One region of the Bacillus swezeyi genome, then DNA from elsewhere that is predicted to be linked to it. Evidence: predicted binding sites of a transcription regulator. Region 1 holds the regulator's gene; the other holds the start of a gene.
What was found. Region 1 encodes LexA, which represses DNA repair genes until DNA is damaged. Its sites were predicted from a motif close to CGAACATATGTTCG; they were not measured.
Positions count from the first base shown of each region.

Region 2: the regulator LexA is predicted to act here: its motif matches at 1,862-1,875, upstream of ruvA (Holliday junction branch migration protein RuvA).

Region 1 covers NZ_CP133085.1:2,143,935-2,149,352, forward strand. Annotated here, with positions in the region: gene RBH91_RS10770 (peptidase G2 autoproteolytic cleavage domain-containing protein) at 1-102, shown strand, start outside; gene blaOXA (class D beta-lactamase) at 197-1,012, shown strand; gene RBH91_RS10780 (NucA/NucB deoxyribonuclease domain-containing protein) at 1,134-1,562, shown strand; partial or broken gene RBH91_RS10785 (IS1595 family transposase) at 1,819-2,847, shown strand; gene lexA (transcriptional repressor LexA) at 3,212-3,835, opposite strand; gene yneA (cell division suppressor protein YneA) at 3,992-4,303, shown strand; gene RBH91_RS10800 (YneB family resolvase-like protein) at 4,323-4,997, shown strand; gene RBH91_RS10805 (DUF896 domain-containing protein) at 5,033-5,263, shown strand.
Region 2 covers NZ_CP133085.1:3,133,341-3,138,758, forward strand. Annotated here, with positions in the region: gene RBH91_RS15505 (DUF2905 domain-containing protein) at 1-183, opposite strand, end outside; gene ruvB (Holliday junction branch migration DNA helicase RuvB) at 176-1,180, opposite strand; gene ruvA (Holliday junction branch migration protein RuvA) at 1,191-1,796, opposite strand; gene RBH91_RS15520 (intercompartmental signaling factor BofC) at 1,934-2,482, opposite strand; gene RBH91_RS15525 (phosphotransferase) at 2,788-3,435, shown strand; gene RBH91_RS15530 (hypothetical protein) at 3,543-3,665, shown strand; gene RBH91_RS15535 (Mas-related G-protein coupled receptor member D) at 3,699-3,884, opposite strand; gene RBH91_RS15540 (HAMP domain-containing sensor histidine kinase) at 4,082-5,418, opposite strand, start outside; gene RBH91_RS15545 (response regulator transcription factor) at 5,416-5,418, opposite strand, start outside.

The DNA of each region.
Region 1 (5,418 bases):
ATAGGGACAAAAGCAGCCGAAGGTTCTTGGAAGGTGATCAAAATAACCGCTCCTTACACTCCTGAAAAAGGATACGGAATCGCTCTCGCCTTAATCAAATAACGTGCGGCATAAAGATGGTCAGAAGAAAAAATATCCATTTTGAAGTGCTCATCCATAAAATGAAGATGTATGACAAAATCAAAGGAGTGATCGAATGAAAAAGCTGATGTACATGTTTTCCGCATTGCTTCTGACCGGAGCCATTTTTACTGTTAAAGCCGATGCCAAAAAAACCGCATCCCGTTCTTCCGATGAACAGCTCAACATGAAACAGCTAAAGGTCAAAGAATATTTTAATGGATATGACGGAACGTTTATTTTGCGAAACATCAAAAACGGTCAAACCTTTGTCTATAACAAAGAAAGGGCTTATAAAAGGCTGACGCCTGAATCCACTTTCAAAGTGGCAAATGCGCTGATCGGATTGCAGACGGGGGCAGTCAGAGACGAATATGATGTCAAGCGCTGGGACGGCATTGTAAGGGAGTTTGATTCTTGGAACCGTGATCATACCCTGGGATCGGGGATGCGCGAATCCGTCATTTGGTATTATCAGGCGATGGCCAGAGACATCGGCAGGGAGCACATGGAAGATTGGCTTCGAAAGATTTCTTACGGAAACCAGGATATAAGCGGCGGAATCGATCAGTTTTGGCTCGACAGCACGCTGAAAATTTCTCCGCTGGAACAGGCGGATTTTATGGAAAAGCTTTATGAAGAATCGCTTCCATTTAACAAGTCCGTGATGAAAACGGTAAAGCGGATGATGATTCAAGAAGAAACAGACAGCTACATACTTTACGGCAAAACAGGCACAAGGCTGTCCGATATGAAGCTGGGCTGGTTTACAGGGGTCATTAAAAACGGCGGCAGAACTTATGTATTCGCCACAAACATAAATGGCATAGGTTCAAATGCAAAAGCCATTACGCACAGCATATTAAAGAAATACCGATTAATAGACGAATAAAAATGTTGAGATGAAATGTCGATCTTTTACACAATCTAAACGTCTTTTACACAAAAAAACCGAAAAGCGTAAACAATCCTCCCTTAACCTGGTGATAAAACCAGGTTAAGGGAGTTTTTTTATGTTGAAGAGATGGACGATTCGATTACTGCTTATTGCGGCTGTGCTGCCAGGGCTTTCTGGAGGTGCTGCATCGTCAACGCAGCATGCAAAAGGAGCTGCAAGATATGATGATGTTTTGTATTTCCCGAAATCACGCTATCCTCAAACAGGGGCGCATATCAGCGATGCCATTAAAGCCGGTCATTCCGATGTCTGTACAATCGAAAGAGAAGGAGCGGATAAGCGGCGCCAGGAGTCTTTAAAAGGGATTCCGACGAAACCGGGATATGATCGTGATGAATGGCCGATGGCGATGTGTGAGGAAGGAGGAAAGGGGGCATCAGTGAGATATGTCGCTTCAACAGATAACCGGGGGGCAGGCTCCTGGGTCGGCAGCAGGCTGAGCGGATATGCCGATGGAACAAAAATTTTGTTTATTGTTCAGTGAAAGCAAAAAAAATGTATTGCTTTAATTTTTTTTCCCTTAGGAAACTTTTTTGTTGACAGTAACTGTAAAGTTAGAGATAATAAGTGTGTAAGCATATTATGAATTCCTCTTTTTCAGGTTCGCCACCCAAACAATGGGCATGGTCTCGAACCTGATTTTTTTGATCAATGCTATGTTAATCAACTATGTTGTTTTTTGATAAAAACAAACAAATATTCTATATTATGATAAAAGACATCTGTTTGGAGGGATTATAATGACGTTAAGAGAACTGATTGAAGAAATTAAAAAGTTAAATTCAGCAGAACAACACCGCTTAAAAGAATTCTTTATCAATTCTCTATCATCCTTTTCAAACAGTGGACCTGTTTTTCAAGAAGTAACAGAACGGAAAAATAAAAATGGCTATAATTGTGTACGTTGCTCTTCTAAGCAAGTTGTGCGTTTCGGTAAGTATAAAGTGAAAATGGGACTAAAAGAAGTTGAACGCCAACGATACCTTGTAAAAATTGCAAAAAGACATTTACTGATGTAATGTCTACTACGCTATACCGTACTCATAAGCCAGATAGATGGTTAGACTTCATTAAATGTATGTTAGAAGGTTATTCTCTTCGAAAATCAGCAGACCTTATTGGTAATGTTCATTATGTCACTCTATTTTATTGGAGACACAAAGTATTGTCTGCTATTAAACAAATGGACTTTGATACATTTTCAGGGATTGTAGAGATGGATAAAACATATTTCCTTTACTCTGAAAAAGGTAAAAGAAACATAGAAGGACGCAAACCTCGTAAGCGTGGAGGTTCATCTAAGTTTCGTGGTATTAGCCACGAACAAGTTTGTGTTTTAATCGCAAGAGACTGCCAAAAAGCCGCTTATTCCGGGGTGCTTGGAAAAGGCCGGATTGTCAAATCTCAATTAGATAAGGCTATTGGCTCTAAATTAACTTTTGACAACACGCTTTGCGCTGGAGGGTTTTTTCTGCCTATGCCAAAAGCAAAGGATTAGAACATTATCGGTTTAAATCGGATAGAACGGAGCGTGTCAAGGGTCTTTATCACATCCAAAATGTTAATAATTACCACAGTCGTTTAGAAGGTTGGATACAACGATTTAATGGTGTGGCAACAAAATACCTTGACCATTATTTGAGTTGGTTTCAATTCTTAGATATTGTTAGTCATCGAAATGATAATGCATCTACTACTAAATGCTTGTAGATTGTTGTTTAATTCCGATTAATAAAACTTATTATTCTTTGAGAACGTATGAATTATAAAATAACAAGCGAGAAAAGAGATGGTACCACTTTGGATAAAAAAAATATAATATTTCACCTTATAGGAGCGTTGGTTTGTTTTATGTTGTTTGTTTTAGGGATGATATTCTCAGACCAATTCCCTCTAATGATTTTAATAGGGATATTAGGGTTTTCTGGATTTTCTTACTTAATATTCAGGATATTTATGAATATAAAAACAGGAACAAATCACAATAGTTGAACATAATTAGTTAAATGTTGTAGTTATAGCAGGGTTTTTCATAAAAATCCTGCTATATATTTAAAATCAACATTATTAGTTAACATAGCTTTGATCAAAAAAAGCCGCCGGTTTCCCGGCGGTTCTGAGTAAGCCCCATGATTAATGAACGGTTCGGAAAACGCCGATCACCTTGCCGAGAATGATCACATTCTGCAGGATAATGGGCTCCATCGTCGGATTTTCCGGCTGGAGGCGGATATGGGTCTCTTCTTTGAAAAACCGCTTGACTGTCGCTTCGTCATCTTCGGTCATGGCCACGACGATATCTCCATTGATTGCGGTACTCTGCTGCTTTACAATTACATAATCTTTATCCAGTATCCCTGCATCAATCATGCTTTCCCCCATAATCTCGAGCATGAAAACATGTTCATCCGGCGGAGCCAGGCGGTCAGGGAGCGGAAAGTACTCCTCGATATTTTCGACGGCAGTAATCGGCATCCCGGCCGTTACCTTTCCAATGACGGGAACGTTGACAACCTGGTTTTTCGGAATGTGAATCTCTTCTTCGGTATCCAGGATTTCGATCGCTCTCGGCTTCGTCGGGTCTCTTCTGATCAGCCCCTTTGTCTCAAGTCTTGCCAAGTGGCCGTGTACGGTAGAACTTGATGCCAGGCCGACCGCTTCGCCGATTTCCCTGACGGAAGGCGGGTAGCCTTTGCGCTTCACTTCTTCTTTAATGAAACGCAATATATCAAGTTGTCTTTTTGATAGCTTCGTCATGATCTGCACCTCAAAACGTCGATTTTAGGTAGATTATAGCATGTTTTTCCTCGAAGTACAAACATAGGTTCGAAAAAAACAATTGACAGAAACATTTGTTCGTATGTATACTGAAAGCACAAAAAGCGAACAAATATTCTGTTTGGGGTGATAGATTTGAATAGGGAATCATTGATTTTCGTCAGTCTGTTTACTGCTGTGATCAGCTTCTGTGTTCTGTTTTTGTCTTTTGCCGGAAAGATGGAGGAAAGCAAGCAATATGTTAAAATAGAAGTTCAAGAAGGAGATACTTTATGGGAGATTGCCGACCACATCGAGGGCGGCAAGTCCGCTGACAAGCAAAAATTCATTGAGTGGGTTGCCGACAAAAACGATCTGCCGACATCTGTCATCAAACCCGGCGATGTTCTGATTCTGCCGGTAACAAAGCAGCATTCTGACCGATATCAGCTTGCAGAAGTAGAGTAAGAAGGATGAGGGGATTTCCATGAACGCGATTATATACACCAGGGTGAGCACGACGAAGGAGCAGCAGGAAACCTCCTTAAAACGGCAGGAAGAGGAGCTTGCATCACTTGCAGCCGAACACGGCATGACCGTTGTAAAAGTCATTTCCGAACAGGCGAGCGGATATGAAATGGACCGGGACGGTGTATTCGATTTGCTTGATGAAATAAAAAGATCAGAAGTGGATGCTGTATTGATCCAGGATGATACAAGGCTTGGAAGAGGAAACGCCAAAATAGCCCTCCTTCACTGCTTATATAAAGAAGGGGTTCGAATTTATACACTCGCACACAGGGGACAGCTGGAACTTTCCGAGGCCGACTCAATGGTTTTGGAAATCGTCGGCATCGTGGAAGAATACCAGCGGAAAATACATAATCTTAAGATTAAAAGAGGGATGAAGAAAGCGGTCGAAAACGGCTACCGCCCGGAAAGGAATCTAAAAAACCAACATGAAGGAAACGGGAGGGAGCGGATTGAAGCCCCGCTTTCAGAAATCATTCGGCTCAGGGAAAACAAGCTGACGTTTGCAGAGATTGCAGCCGTTTTAAGGGGCTTTGGCTACAGCATATCGAAAGCTACCGTACACCGCCGCTATCAGGAGTATAAGAGCAGCCAGCCGGATTCATTTGTTGTCAAACGAGAGCGAATTTAGTAGTATGAATGATAAACAAATCAAAGGAGCATATTATGATTTCCAAAGAAAAAATAGCCAGAATCAATGAGCTTGCGAAAAAATCAAAAACCGGCTCTTTGACGGAGGAAGAAAAAGCAGAACAGCAGAAGCTGCGCCAGGAATATTTGAATGGTGTCCGCGCATCTATGAAAAACACGCTGAAAAATGTGACAATCGTAGATCCGGAAGGCAATGATGTGACGCCGGAAAAGCTCAAAAAGGAAAAAAACCGCCGCCTTCATTAATTTTAGGGAATACGTCAATATCGTATTCCCTTTTTGTGTATAATATTGAAATAAAAGGAGCATAACGAGATCAACCACCATTTTTCAGACGCTTTCTGAGCTGAAATGGTTGTGAAAACTGATGGGTAGATTTATGATAAGAAAGTAGAGTACAT
Region 2 (5,418 bases), 990 kb from region 1:
GATCGAAAATAATACGGACAGGATGATGCTGATGACAATACATGTGACAACAGGAAAGAAAAATGTGACGTTTCCTTTTTTTACGAAAATGTCGCCCGGAAGCTTGCCGATCAGCTGCATGAATAAACCAATACCAAAAATGACAGCGCCTAATATCATCAATAGCTTTGGAAACTCAGTCATCGTGCGGAACCTCCATTTGAAAATGGCTGTAAACATCCGGTGTGACAATGCGCCCCCGCGGCGTTCTTTGAATAAAACCGATTTGAAGAAGGTACGGCTCATACACGTCTTCAATCGTATGAGACTCCTCTCCGATCGTAGCCGAGATCGTATCGATGCCGACAGGGCCGCCGTTGAATTTTTCGATCATGCCCATTAAAAGCTTGCGGTCTATATGATCAAGCCCGAGCTTGTCAACTTGAAGGCGCTCAAGGGCATCAACCGCCACTTCCTCGTTTATGGAGCTGTTTCCAAAGACTTGGGCAAAGTCTCTGACCCGTCTCAGAAGCCGGTTGGCAATCCGCGGCGTCCCTCTTGACCGTCTGGCAATTTCCAGGGAAGAAAGCCTGTCGATGTCGATCTCGAACAGCTCGGCCGTTCTGACGACGATTTCTGACAACTCATCCCGCGTATAGTACTCAAGTCTTGACAAAACACCGAACCTGTCCCTCAGAGGCGCTGTCAAAAGCCCCACTCTGGTCGTGGCGCCGACAAGTGTAAATGGGGGAAGATCAAGCCTGACAGAACGGGCTGACGGCCCTTTGCCGATGACGATATCAAGGCAGAAATCCTCCATCGCCGGATACAGAACCTCTTCAATCGAACGGTGCAGGCGGTGGATTTCATCAATGAATAACACGTCTCCAGGCTCAAGGGCTGTCAAAATCGCCGCCAGATCACCAGGGCGTTCGATCGCCGGACCTGACGTCGTTCTGAGATTGACTCCCATTTCATTGGCAATGATTGCGGCAAGGGTCGTCTTTCCCAATCCGGGAGGGCCGTATAATAATACGTGGTCTAATGTCTCCTCCCGCATTTTCGCAGCTTCGATGAAAACCCTGAGGTTATCTTTGACTTTTTCCTGACCGATATACTGAGCCAGTTTTTGCGGACGCAAACTTTGCTCAATCGCTGATTCATGGTTGTCTAGTTCACTTGATACGAGCCGCTCATCCATGAACATCACCTTACTTTAGTAATTTTTGCAATGCTTTTTTCACATATTGATCCGTCGAAAGCGCCTCTTCTTTTTTCAAGTAAGGGTGCACTTTTTTAATCTCGCGGTCGGAGTAGCCGAGCGCACTTAAGGCTTCAAGCGCTTCATCAAGCGCGGTTTCCGCTTCATGAGCCTGTTCACGTTCTTCATGGTTAAACAGGCTGGCCGCCATAGACGGAACGGCGTCTGCCAGTTTCCCCTTCAGATCGAGTATGATCTGTCTGGCGGTTTTCTTCCCAACGCCTGGGAACTTGACTAAAAACGCTTCATCTTCATTCTCGATCGCTTCAATGACCGCGCCCGGATCGCCGGAAGCAAGGATCGCAAGCGCTCCTTTCGGGCCGATCCCCGTTACGTTCAGCAATTTTGTAAACAGCATTTTTTCTTCCCTTGTCGAAAAGCCGTACAATGCAAGTGTATCTTCTCTTACATAATGGTATGTATAAATCGTTTCTTTGCTGTTTTCTTTATAAATAAACGGATTAGGCGTAAAGATCTGGTATCCGATCCCGCCGTTTTCAATGACAATATATTGGGGCGACACATAATCAATCGTCCCTTTTACGAATTCGATCAACGTTCATTCACCTCTTTGACTGCTCTTCATTGTAACATAAAACAGACAAAGCTAGAATGAAAAAGTTAACATATGTTCGCTCAACACGTTGATGAGGAAAAAGCTTTTTTCACAGCCCAAAAAAAGACATAACGGTGTCATGTCTTCATATCTTTCATATGAGGCTGATCCCCCGATGATTTAACGGCTTCAATGACATGTTCAAATTCCTTCTTCGTCCGATAAGGAATTCCTTTACGGAGGTCATCGGCCATACGGCTTTCAAGCCGCTTTATATCAATCTGAAAAAAGGACTGAATCGGCTCGGACAAAACGCCGGGACGGCCGTGGAAAGTAGAGATGACGCCATCTTCCGTCACCCCGATATAGCCGTTTGTTTTACTGAGTGGAGAGATATCATCCACCTGCTTGCGAAACAATATAAATCCTTTTTTTTGATCAACAAGCTGCCACCCTTTATAAGCGGCTTTAAAATCTTCCACCTTTCCGATGGCCTCTTCCTTGCTTTCGATTCCAACGTCCCCGTCCAAATACACCTTTTCAAATTGAATTTGAATCTTGGCCGGCTCTTGAGTTTCCGCTGGCCGAATTGCTGCAGCTTCCTGCTGAATGCCGAAAAGAATAGCAAGCGGCAAGGCTGCAAACAGGACAAAGTTCATTTTGTTAAGCATTTTTCGGCTGTCCACAAATATCACCTTCTTTTTCGCCTTCAAGATCTTATCCATAGTTTGACCAACGCTTTTGAAAATTAATCGCGTGCCGGAGTTTCATATGATAAATGCATAAAACAGGTCCGCTTTTATATCGTCAAAGGGCGGCGGGCAAGCGCCTCGGTGATACAATTGTTTTACAGATCGATTACGACTGTTACGTTTTGAAGCCAATGTTGAAGTTTCCAGGCATTTAGGATGCAAAGCCGCCCATTCTCATGTATAACAGCATTATAGAGTTATCTTTTGAAAGAGCTCCTAAAAAAGAAGGTGAACTCAACATGACAAAGGCGAAAACATATTCAGAAACCGTCATATACGACACGAACAAACGATTTAACAAGCTTGTCAAAAAGCCTGATGAATTGGAATTAATCGGGAAAGGACGGAGCGCATACGTTTTTAAACTGAGAGAGCAAGGCAGGGAAAAGGCGCTGAAAGTCTTTTTCCCCGAATTCAAAGAAACCGCTCAACGGGAAGCGGAGATATACAAAAAACTTTCTGATTCTCCCTATTATCCGGATATTTATGAAACGGGACATTCCTATATTTTAATGGAATATATTAAAGGACATACCTTTTACGAATGTTTAATCAAAGGCATCCGCATCGAGGATGAAATGATTCAAGAGGTGGACCGAGCTTTGCAAGATGCGCGGCTTAAAGGATTAAACCCTTCTGACATTCACCTTCGAAATCTGATTCTGACCCCGTCCGGAGCCGTAAAAGTCATCGATGTCGCCAGGTTTTCACAAACGAAGGCATGCAAACAGTGGGAGGACCTTAAATCAGCCTATCAAATCCTTTACAAAAAAAGTGGGTTCCCGCAAAAAATCCCTAAATTGTGGATGGAAACGATCGCTTTTCTTTATAAAAAAAACTGGCTGCAAAAACAATGGACCGCCAGAAAAAACAAATTTCACTCATAAAAAAACAGCCTTCAGGAAAGGCTGTTTTTCTTATCCGAATGATGAAACCTTCCAAGGGCACATACCGTATATTAGTCAGCATCCCTTTTTGAAAGGAGCATCAGATGTTGAAGAAAAAAAAGCGGCAGAAATCTGACAAATCGGATTACCTATGCCTATTTGATTTGCTCGAGCCTTTATATTACTTGCTGAGATTAGCAGTAGGCGGCATCGCAAAATTTATCAATTAATAGTCACTGCCAGACCCTCCGCTGTTGGAACGTTCAGCTGAGCAAGATAAACGCTGCAAATGTGACAAGATAAAGCGCAAATGCTCCGCTCATCCATTTGACCGGCTTTCTGGACAGATCCAACAGCCCTTTGACTCCGTCATTCAGTATCATGCTGATAAAAATAACAAAAGCTGTTCCAAAAGCCAGCATGGAAATCATGAAGAAAATCATATTCATTTTAATTTCCCCTCCGTACAATCGAGATTTATACCTCTGACAACAAAGCAGCACATCTTCTGATAAGATCTGATACTTCATCTGTTTTCAACTATAGATTTTGCAGGTTAAAAAAAGGCTGTTTTCTAGTTTAAATTCCGTTTAAATCAAATAAAAAAGCGAGAATCTTCTTGATTTCCCGCTTTTTAAAACCAGTATCAGTTTTTATAAATCATAAATATCGTCCCGTCTGAATCACTGCTGATTTTGCTGTGAAGATCCATTTGCTTGAGCATCATCTCAATAATGGACAGGCCGATGCCGGCGCCTTTTTTTCCGGAGACGGCGTCAAAGCCCGGTCCCCTGTCTTTAATTTGCAGAACAGGACGTCCGCATGACATTTTTGTTTTGACAGATACGTATTTTCCTGAATAGGCGTGACGCAATATATTTTGAAACAAATTATCAAGAATGCGTTTTAGCCATGTTTCGTCAATGTCCCACTCGATAGGCTGTTTTAAATCAATGTCGACGTCGAACTGTTCTTTTTCAAAAATCGGATACCAGCCGGCCAATGAGGAACGGATGACCCTTAAGACATCGGTGCGCTCTTTGTGCAGCGGCAGTCTTCCGGCAGCCAGAAGCGAGTAGGAAGACAGATTGTCGATCAAATCACCGATAAAAGCGATTTTATCGTTTATGACCTGTAAAGAATGGCTTCCTTTTTCACTAATGTCTTCATCCTTTAACGAGAACGTATGTCCTCTGATGACGGTAAGCGGCGTTCTTAGATCGTGGGATAAATCAGCAATCAGTTTTTTTCGAATTTCGGCCTCCTCGCGCTCTTTCCTTCTGCTCGTTCTCAGTTCTTCGACCATATGATTAAATGAGTATTCAACTTGCCCGAGCTCATCATTCCGCTTGATCCCGAGCGGCTGCGGTATGCCGTCATCGCCTTGTGTTTTCATATGCTTTTCCAGATTAACGAGCCGTTTCTGTAGCTTGGAAAAAAACCGCCATGAATTGAAAACAAACAATAAAAAAACACCGATTACGATCGTAAACCACAGATGCGTGTATTTCTCCCTTAAAAACGCCCACTCCGTGCCGATGAGCGACCGGGGCGTCTCCAATATCGCATAACCGCTGTCTTCTTTTCCTTTCAGATAAACTTGGAGCAGGAAATAATTCTTATTATCGCGCCTCATCATGTTGAAAACATCAGTCACTGTCAAATCCGTTTTTCCTTCGGGGTAGCCGGCCGATGTAGAGTACAATACTTTCCCTTCATCGTTCATCCAAATGATGTCGGAATCTTTGTATCGTTTCTTTCCGCTGAACGAAGACAAAATCTCTTCATTTGTTTTCCCCTTTAAATTCGCAACATCGCTTTTCCACCGCTTTTCCAATTGTTCCGGTTCATAATGTGTAATGCTTTGATCATCGATGATGTAGGTGAGCGTGATAAAATAAATGAAATTAACAAGAAAAAAGGCAATCGGAAAGAAAAGGAGAGAGGTGATAATATTCATCAAGTATTTTGTCGATAATTTCA